DNA from 3 places in the Sporosarcina sp. P20a genome. Region 1 is predicted to be linked to each of the others. Evidence: riboswitches for the same ligand, from Rfam matches in the RefSeq annotation. Region 1 holds a riboswitch; each other region holds the start of a gene.
What was found. Region 1 has a riboswitch for cobalamin ahead of CSV72_RS06680 (hypothetical protein). Riboswitches for the same ligand answer to the same signal wherever they lie in the genome.

Region 1 (3,290 bases):
GTGTTGCTGCGTTCTCTATTTTGAACTATGTACACAGTGTCATGCTGATGCTATTCCTCGGAATGGGGGGGGCGATTCAGCCACTGATTAGTTATTATCAAGGCTCTGGCAACCGAGCAAGGATGAAGGAAACCGTAAAAAAGGCCACCCTCACTGTCGTCATCGCCGGCGCTGTGTTCTTCCTCGTCGGACAATTTGCAGCAGGCGCTATCGTATCGATTTTCGGAGACTTCCCACAAGCCGTCAGAGATTTGGCTACTACTGGAATTAATCTATTCTTCTTTGCCTATTTGTTCACAGGTACGAACTTTGTCATGATGACCTTTTATCAGTCTGTCGGTAATGTGCGAATGGCCACCTGGATCACCGCTTCACGCGAAATCATTGTCATGTTAATTTTCTTGATGATCTTACCTCGCTTCTTTGGATTGAACGGTATTTGGTTGTCCATTCCAGCTTCTGAGCTTGTCGTATTTGTTGGTGTTTATTTATATCAAAGGAATGCTACTCGACATTCACTAATCAGCTAGGCATTAATCTATAAAACAGTATGGAAACATATATCGACGCCCGTTCCGTAGAATTAGTGTGATTCCGTGTCGTAGTGGCGGTGTAGCACTATTTTTGTTCCTTTCATAAATAAGAGTGATATACTGAAAGAGCAACTGAATATCGTGTTAGAGATAGGTGCGTTTATTTTTCTTAAACGCTTAAAAGGGAAATCGGTGAAAAACCGATGCTGTCCCGCAACTGTGAGTTGGAGTATAATTCGTTACCACTGTTTCACCGCAAGGGAAATGGGAAGGTGAATTATACGTTGAAGACGAGCCAGGAGACCTGCCTAGATCAGTACACACCAATACCCTACGCGGATAGGAGGTGTCAAGTGCGGCTTATGAAAAATCATACACAAGCCGACGTACGAAAAAACGGAATCAGGACATTCATTAGGTGGCTTCGATACAGTTTCTATCGATCCAACGTATATGTATTTCCTGCCGAACCGTTTAATTCGTCATGGCTTCCCACTTAACATCCTTCCAGGTATTTACCGGACGGATGTTTTTTCATGTCAACGAACCAATACAAACACGATGAGGAGAATGAATTATGCACAACCAAACAATCGAGGACTTTACAAACTTATTAAAGGATACACTGATGGCGGAACGAGTGAGCACTCACTCTACCCCCCTTCCCATACTAGTAAAAGATGTAAAGAAACAGATTTCCGAAGATCCCGCTAATAACTCAGCAGAAAAAGCTAAACAATTGGCTAATTTAGATAAAGCATATCAAATCGTAGTAGGTGAATTAGTAGGTAGTAACTAATTCGTAATAGAACACCCCTGACTTCAATATGTCAGGGGTGTTACTGTGTTATAAAGAATCTTTAATCACACGCTTATAATTCAATACGGAAAGCAAACCAAATATAGAATAAAGCGCTGTGTAGATGAACATCACAATAATCGTTGGTGTCAGCATTTCAGTACCGAATAAGAACCAGCCGGATTTCACCGCGAAATAGCTGTGGAAGAGACCAACGACTAACGGAATACCGAAATTAAATAACTGCTTTTGTTGAACCCCTTTTAGCAAATCTGTTTGTGTATAGCCCAGTTTACGAAGAATAGTGTAGTTCGATTTTTCATCTTCACTTTCGTCCATTTGTTTAAAGTATAAGATGCAGCCAGAAGTGACAAGAAAAGCGAGGCCAAGGAATCCCACGATGAACATGATCATGCCTGCACCTTGCATTTGTTTCGTTCTTTCCTCAAATTTCGATTCATGTCCTACCCAGTCGTTTATTCCCAACACATTAAATATATCATTCGCTTTTTCTAGATCATTCTCATTCTCGATATCTACTCCATGATACTCAGTAAATTCGGATGCTATAGAAGAATCATTATCTACATTCATTTTCTGGAATACTTGATCATCCACTACCGCGACAACAAAAGCATAGGTCACACGCGTCGGAAGAACGGCAACCCTTTCTGTCCCTTTCAGTGTCAGATCATAGATATGCTCTTTGCCTTGAAATACGACTTGCTGATTCGCTTGGAATTTCATGAAGTTTTCCGTCAAACTATCGGAGTTGACAAAGAGCACTTCCTTTTCTGCTACGTCTATCTCCGACAACCCTTCATCACTAATGACGATCATTTCTGTATCGGTATAACTCACATCTTGACTATCCCCAACCGGAATAGATAGAACTCTCGATAAATCAACAGGTGTAGTCAATAGATCAATAGCTGTCTCTGTAAAGGCGATGCCTTTACTTTCAAGCGCCTCTGTAAATTCCATTGCACGTGTAGTATCAGGAATGGTAAAGTCAGCGGGAATAGTTCGCTCTACTGATTTCTCTACTGAGTAATACGAGATATAACTTAACGAAAGTAATGCTATAGATAGCGCAGATAACGATGTAATAATCATTAATAGAAAAGAGTTCGATTTCATTCGAAACATAATCGAAGAGAGCGATAGTACGTCGTTAATGTTCAAATATCCCCCTTTACGTTTACGAATCAGGTTAAAGATAAAGCTGACCGATCCTTTGTAAAATAAATACGTTCCTACAATCACAGAAGCAAGTATGATAATCATCACTAGAAATAGCTGATTAATGAGCAACATACTACTAAATAGTCGGGCTGATAAATAATAGCCAAATATTATGAGGAGAATACCGAACACACCGATGACCGCTTGAAATACTGTCATCTTTTTCACTCGTTGTTGCGTCACAGTAGTCACACGGAACAAAGACAATATACTTTGTCGTTTAATGAATATCGCATTCATAATCAAAATCAATACAAAGATTGCCGCAAATACGGCCAGCGTTTGAAGTAATGCCTCTGAAGAGAAACGTAATGTCGCAACATCCGTTACACCAGTGACCTTAAATAGAACCAGCATGAGTAATCGGGACATTGAAAAGCCTAAGAATATCCCTACAACGAGGGAACCGACGTATAACATAAAATTCTCGACACTTAAAATACGAAAAACGGTTCCTTTCGTCATCCCAATCAATTGAAATAATCCAATCTCCTTACTGCGTCGTTTAATGAATAAATTGTTAGCATATAGCAAGAATACAGACACGATAGCAATCAGTAAAACTGAACCTGATTTAATAGCTGCTGCACCTTTCACCCCTCCAGTTGCATCGTCCAATGCTGGATCGAATTGCAAAGTTACGAATGAAAAGTACAAGCCTACGCTAAAAACCAGAGCAAAGATATACACATAATAATGCTTGAGGTTTTTCT
Region 2 (3,290 bases), on a different contig from region 1:
TACCGGCGGAAAATAGCATCGCAAGCCAAGAGAACATAGAAAACTGCGGTCTATCACTGTCTTTCCCCAATCGAATCCTGCCGAGTGGACTGAATATCAAATAAACTGAGATGAAGAATAACATAGAAACTGTCAGTAAGTAATACCAGCCGAATGAATCAGAAATGAAGTTCCTTATAACGAGCGTGACAGCCTCAAAGTGATCGGGAGCAATTACACCATAACCGACAGCCAATACGACCGCTGCTAACGTAATATAAAATGTTGACGATACTTTTTTCATAGGTCCTCCTTTTGAATGTGGTTTGTGAAATGAGCTAAGTATATAATCGAAAAAGCACAATAAAATTGCACACATACACTTGACAATACCCATTTAGTCGCCCGTATAAACGCTAAATAAAAGGCGGTTTGTTGACAAAGTCATTACTAGTGAAAATAAAAAAGACGAGAAAAATTCCTTCTCGTCCAATATGTAAGTTGGTTCTGTAGTGCAATTCATTTACTTGCCCATAGTCATTAGCTTGTGCTTGTGCCAGTATACATGAAAGTTGAGGGTGATTTCCAGCTAGAAGAACAATTTCCTTTCATACATCAAGAACCATAGCCGTGTTATACTATAGAAACAAATGAAATGAGGAGGGGATTTTCGTGCAATATTCACAACCTAAGATGCTTCAGCTCGTAAAGCATAGCCCAGAGTTAAACAGGCGATTGAAAGAGATTATGAAAGAGCATGAGCTAGAGAAAAGCTTTGCACTGAAAGCACTTTATCATGCAGAAGTGAAAGACGGCGGAGTCTATCAGCGGGATTATCAGGAGCTGTAAGCATTCACTCACTTATATAGCACGTGATGAAATAAATAATATTCACGAAAAGACCGATGAGAGATTCTTTCATCGGTCTTTTATACTATTCTTTTGAAATAATAAAAAGTAGCAGGTGAGCATGTGATATACTAATGTAAAATTGAATAGAATATTTTGGTTCTTTACATTATTGTAAAGATGAAAAGGAAACAGGTGAGAATCCTGTACGGTCCGGCCACTGTAAATGGGAAATATCTTCAAAACACCACTGGTGAAATACTGGGAAGGTTGAAGATGTGATGATCCATAAGTCAGGAGACTTGCCAAAATACCATGCGTTACGCCTCCCAGGAAGAGGTATGCATAGTGTATTGGATGTAATAAGTCATTAACTGAAGTCCGCTTATACATAGTGCCCTTGTCTCTTTCTGGAGGCAAGGGCTTTTATACGTTCAATTACCAAACTAGGATAAGGGGGAAATCATTTGTTTAAGCGTTATGTATCTATCATTGCAAGTGTTTTACTAGCAGTAACGATGCTGTTACCTGCAACGAGTTCAGTTGCTTTAGCGAATTCGGATGTTCAACAAAGTAATATAAGCCCGCAAGCCGCTATTTCTACACCTTCTACCGATTCGAAGCGCGTGTCTGAAGCGATTGAGAAAGTTACAAAATATGTACTTAGTAAACCAGTATCTAGTGACTGGGTAGCCGTAGGATTAGCAAAAGCAGGAGTAGCGGTTCCAGCAAGCTATAATGAAGCGTTCAATCAACATATACAAAATCAAATTGTAGGGCAAGCCCGACTGAAAATAACGGATGCAGAACGTCTGACTATAGCCGCTGTAGCGATCGGTAAAGATCCTACGAATACGAATGGTGTCAATTTACTTGATAAAATTTATAACAGTATTGATGTAGCAAATACAGATACAATGATACGCCAAGGGACAAATGGTTTAATCTATGCATTAATTGCACTCGATACAAAAAATTATGAGATTCCGAAAAAAGCACGTTGGAATCGAGAGAAAATAGTGGCTGAGCTATTGAGCTATCAGCGCGAAGATGGTGCGTGGAGTTTGTCTACGAGTAGTACAGGAACAGCGAGCTATGATATGACTGCGATGGCGCTTATTGGTTTAGCTCCATACACTGATCAACCAGTTGTAAAGAAAGCTGTTGATCGAGCGGTCAATTATCTATCTGTCAATCAAGGTCCAACTGGTGGATTCGACGAAGCGTTCGTTGGCGGTATTTCAAGCGAAGCGACATCGCAAGTTATCATCGGTCTAACTGCTAATCAAATTGATCCACGTATACCGATGTTCACGAAGAATGGTATCAACTTAATTGACCACCTGTTGAGTTTCCAAACATCTGACGGTGGCTTCCAGCATACAGCAGGAGATAGCCGTTCGAACGCAATGGCAACGGAGCAAGCATTGCAAGCTTTAGTGGCATTTGATTTGTTCACGAAAGGCAAAGGTATATTGTACAACTTCACGGAAGTACCTGTCGTTCCGTCGCCAAAGCCAGATCCTGAACCAACACCGGATCCGAAGCCAGATCCTGAACCAACACCGGATCCGAAGCCAGATCCAAAACCAGATCCAAATCCAAAACCGAATCCAACTCCAACTCCAACTCCACAGTTTACGGATATTCAAACACACTGGGCAAAGGATTATATTAATCAAGCAGTGGAGCTAGGAATTGCGAGTGGCTATAAAGATCATACGTTCAAGCCGAATCAATCACTGACACGTGCGCAAGCTGTATCTATTTTAGTTCGTGCATTGGATTTGGAAACGGACAAGAAAGCGCCATTCCCTGATATACAAAAGTATGCTTCAAGTACACAAGCAGAAATTGCAGCTGCGTACCATCATGGTTTGGTTAAGGGAAGAGACGGCAAATTTATGCCCGCACAAGAAGTAACGCGTGCACAGATGGCGCTTATGTTATACCGTGCGTATGAAGTGAAGAATGGCGAAGTGTATAAGTTCGAAAAAATGGCGCCTTTCCGTGATATTCGTTCATACAATATGGAAGCTGTAAAAGCGATGAGCATGCTATATGATTTGAAGATGGCAAAAGGAGAGAATGGCAACTTTATGCCGAGTAACTCTACGTCTCGTGCACATGCTATGAAAATGTTAATAGAGTTTTTGAATACAAAATGATCACACAATCTTGCACCCGCGTGGTGCAAGATTGTCTGTCTTTAACGTGTAGTATTTTAAGGGAGTAGAGAGGGGAAGGGTTATGGGCAATGGAATACAGGCAATTCACCCTTTCGTGATGTTTTTTTATTATAGTTGCCTTGGCTTTTTTGCAATGTTCTTCAATCATCCGATCTTTTTACTAGCCGGCTGCCTGGCATTAATTGGGGTCAATTTATCACATGACGGTGGACAAGCGATGAAGCAGTGGACGCCGTTGATGATGACTATGACTGTGCTAATTATTGTGATCAA
Region 3 (3,290 bases), on a different contig from region 1:
TGTCGATTGCGATTTCGATATGCAATCCATTATTCACTAACAATACAGCAGTCGGCGCGTCTTCACTGCCGTTATATCCAACGAACTTGGACTCATCTTGCAATAGAGCTGTGTTACCGCTTTCAAGCTTCATTTGAAGTTTGCCTTCTACAATTTTATAAGCTGTTACCTCTGCATGAGAACCCTCAGCTAAAGGCGCTGCTTGATCTAATAAGTTCTTCGCAAAATCAATAACCTTCTGTCCACGAATCGGATTGTATTGAACACCAGCTTCAGCACCCGCTTCATCACTAATTACATTCGATCCGTAAAGTGCATCGTACAGACTTCCCCATCTAGCATTCGCTGCATTTAATGCATAACGAGCATTATCAATCGGTACTACCAATTGTGAGCCTGCTTGGTTTGCGACTTCATTGTCAACGTTAGCTGTTGTCACTTTGAAGTCTTCAGGAACTGGCTCTAAATAGCCAATCTCTTGTAAAAACTCTTTATATTTAGCGAAATCAATCTCGCCTTTATTATTTTGGTGCCATTCGCTAATGGTCTTTTGCAATTCATCGCGTTTTTCTAATAGCGCTTTGTTTTCAGGAGTAAGTTCATGAATGAGCGAATCAAAGTTTGTCCAAAATTGTTCATTTTGAATTTCTAAGCCCGGAAGAACTTCTTCTTTAACGAAGTTATATAGTTCTGTTGCGACTTGCAATTTACCTACTTTTTCATAGTTTGTCATGGATAAAAGCCACCCCTTAATATTTTTTGCGCTATTCTGTTGTATAACATATAGCGATGAACACCTATCATCGTCTAGTATTCGGCAACACCCCATAGCCTGTCGATCAAAAATCGACACATAAAAGACGAATGACTTCTTCGATTGAAGACGTGTTAGTACATATCATACCTAAAGTCTAGTTTACTTTCAACTGAATTGTGAAAATTTTCACATCATAGCTATTTGGATTTGACACGCGCTATTTTCAACAGTTATATAACAGTAGAGCTACTATTCCGTTTCATTATTTAAGTCCACTATTTTTTAAAAAAAGTATCCTTGATTAAATTCTGATAGCAAGTTGACACACTATTTTGCATGTGATAGCTTTAGAGACAATCATCTGAATTGAATAGTTTGAAAAGTAGGTGGAATGAAAATACTTTCATTTCTTAAAAGGGAATCCTTTCCTCGGAGCGGTCCCGCCACTGTGAAGACGCTGATGCGTCCAGCCAGACACCTGCCTATTTTTCATGACGCTTAATCCTACGGTGAATAGGGAAGTGTTAGACAGACGCAGTCTATAAACGCATGTTATTTATAGCATGTTATTTTATATGTACTCGCATTTCTAACATTTCCCCTAGAAATGTTTTTTTATTGCAAAAAATTTTAAGGGGGAAATTATCCATGGTAAAAAGCAGTATAGCGGGCTATCCCGTAATAGGTGAAAATCGTGAATGGAAACGTGCACTTGAGGCATTTTGGGCAAAGAAGATTTCAGAAGATGAGCTTCTTCAAACAACGAAAGAGATTCGCTTAGCGAACTTGAAGAAACAGCAAGATGCTGGGGTTGATGTCATTGCTGTAGGCGACTTTACATTGTACGATCGCGTACTGGATACGTCTGCGATGTTCGGAATTATTCCTTCACGTTATAACTGGAAAGGCGGACAAGTTTCTACTTCGACATACTTTTCGATGGCTCGCGGTAATGACGAGGCAGTCGCTTCCGAAATGACAAAATGGTTCAATACGAACTATCACTATATCGTGCCAGAATACGAACGTCAGCGTTTTGAACTGACTGAAAACAAACCACTAGCTGCATATCGTGAAGCAAAGAAAGAACTAGGTATTGAAGGTAAACCTGTTCTACTTGGCCCCTATACATTACTTAAATTATCTAAAGGGTTTGAAGATAAAGATGTACCATCCATCATCCTACAACTGATTCCACTTTATCAAAGAGTACTAAAGGAATTACAGGATGAAGGTGTACAATGGGTTCAAATCGACGAGCCTATTCTATGTACATCGATTAGCTCAGATGAAATGAAGACCGTTACAGAAATTTATTCACAGCTGACGAAGAATCTGAGCGGACTGAACATTCTTCTACAGACATATTTCGATTCAGTAGAACATTATACAGAAACAATCGCGTTACCAGTTGCAGCTATCGGGCTCGATTTCGTCCACGGGCTCGAGAAAAATCTGGAAAATCTGAAGCAATATGGTTTCCCTGGAGACAAAGTGCTTGCAGCAGGGATTATAGATGGACGAAACGTATGGCGATCAAATTTACATGAAAAACTAACATTGGCTGAAACTATCCATCAGCAAGTCTCACTTGATAAATTGTGGATTCAACCTTCATGCAGCTTGCTCCACTCACCTGTGACGACTCGCTCGGAACAGAAACTAGATCCAACTATCTTGAACGCATTAGCATTCGCCGACGAGAAGTTGCAAGAAATAAAAGCTATTCAAACAGCTCTACAATACGGAAAAGAAAAATTCACTAATGTATTTGAAAACAGTGAAGCAGCATTGACTGCATTTAACGCCCTTCCCGCACGCAATAATAAAGAAGTCCGTGAAGCGACTTCCGGAAGTCTACTTTCTGATAGTAAGCGGAATCTTCCATTTGCGGAGCGTAAAGTAAAGCAACAGGAAAAATTCCAATTGCCGCTCCTTCCCACTACTACAATCGGTAGTTTCCCACAAACACCAGAAGTACGGGCTACACGGAATAAATGGAGAAAAGGCGAAATTACGAATCAGCAATACAAAGACTTCGTTCATGCTGAAATTAAAGAATGGATTGATATTCAAGAGGACTTGGGACTTGATGTCTTGGTGCATGGTGAATTTGAACGTACGGACATGGTGGAATATTTCGGTGAAAAGTTAGACGGCTTTGTCTTTACTGAAAAAGCATGGGTACAATCCTACGGTTCACGTTGTGTTAAGCCACCAATTATCTTTGGAGATGTTGCGTTCACGAAGCCAATGACTGTTGAAGAATCTGTTTACGCGAAATCTCTTACTGATCATGAAGTAAAAGGAATGCTTACAGGGCCTGTAACCATTTTAAATTGGTCATTCGTTCGTGATGACTTGTCCAGAGAAGAAGTGACAAACCAAATCGCACTTGCTTTGCGTAAGGAAATCGAAGCGCTTGAGGCAGCTGGTATTCATATGATCCAAGTCGACGAGCCAGCACTTCGCGAAGGTCTACCATTGAAGAAAACAGAATGGAAACACTATCTAGATTGGGCTGTTAATGCAT

Region 2: another riboswitch for cobalamin. It lies ahead of CSV72_RS05870 (S-layer homology domain-containing protein); the one in region 1 lies ahead of CSV72_RS06680 (hypothetical protein).
Region 3: another riboswitch for cobalamin. It lies ahead of metE (5-methyltetrahydropteroyltriglutamate--homocysteine S-methyltransferase); the one in region 1 lies ahead of CSV72_RS06680 (hypothetical protein).

Annotation. Positions count from the first base shown of each region.
Region 1 is NZ_PDYT01000004.1:70,119-73,408, reverse strand. Features, by position in the region: gene CSV72_RS06685 (MATE family efflux transporter) at 1-530, shown strand, start outside; cobalamin riboswitch at 669-859, shown strand; gene CSV72_RS06680 (hypothetical protein) at 1,111-1,332, shown strand; gene CSV72_RS06675 (FtsX-like permease family protein) at 1,381-3,290, opposite strand, start outside.
Region 2 is NZ_PDYT01000003.1:60,152-63,441, reverse strand. Features, by position in the region: gene CSV72_RS05880 (glycine betaine uptake BCCT transporter) at 1-283, opposite strand, end outside; gene CSV72_RS16860 (hypothetical protein) at 652-828, shown strand; cobalamin riboswitch at 969-1,152, shown strand; gene CSV72_RS05870 (S-layer homology domain-containing protein) at 1,296-2,996, shown strand; gene CSV72_RS05865 (energy-coupling factor transporter transmembrane component T) at 3,079-3,290, shown strand, end outside.
Region 3 is NZ_PDYT01000005.1:58,736-62,025, forward strand. Features, by position in the region: gene CSV72_RS07310 (malate synthase G) at 1-733, opposite strand, end outside; cobalamin riboswitch at 1,125-1,257, shown strand; gene metE (5-methyltetrahydropteroyltriglutamate--homocysteine S-methyltransferase) at 1,406-3,290, shown strand, end outside.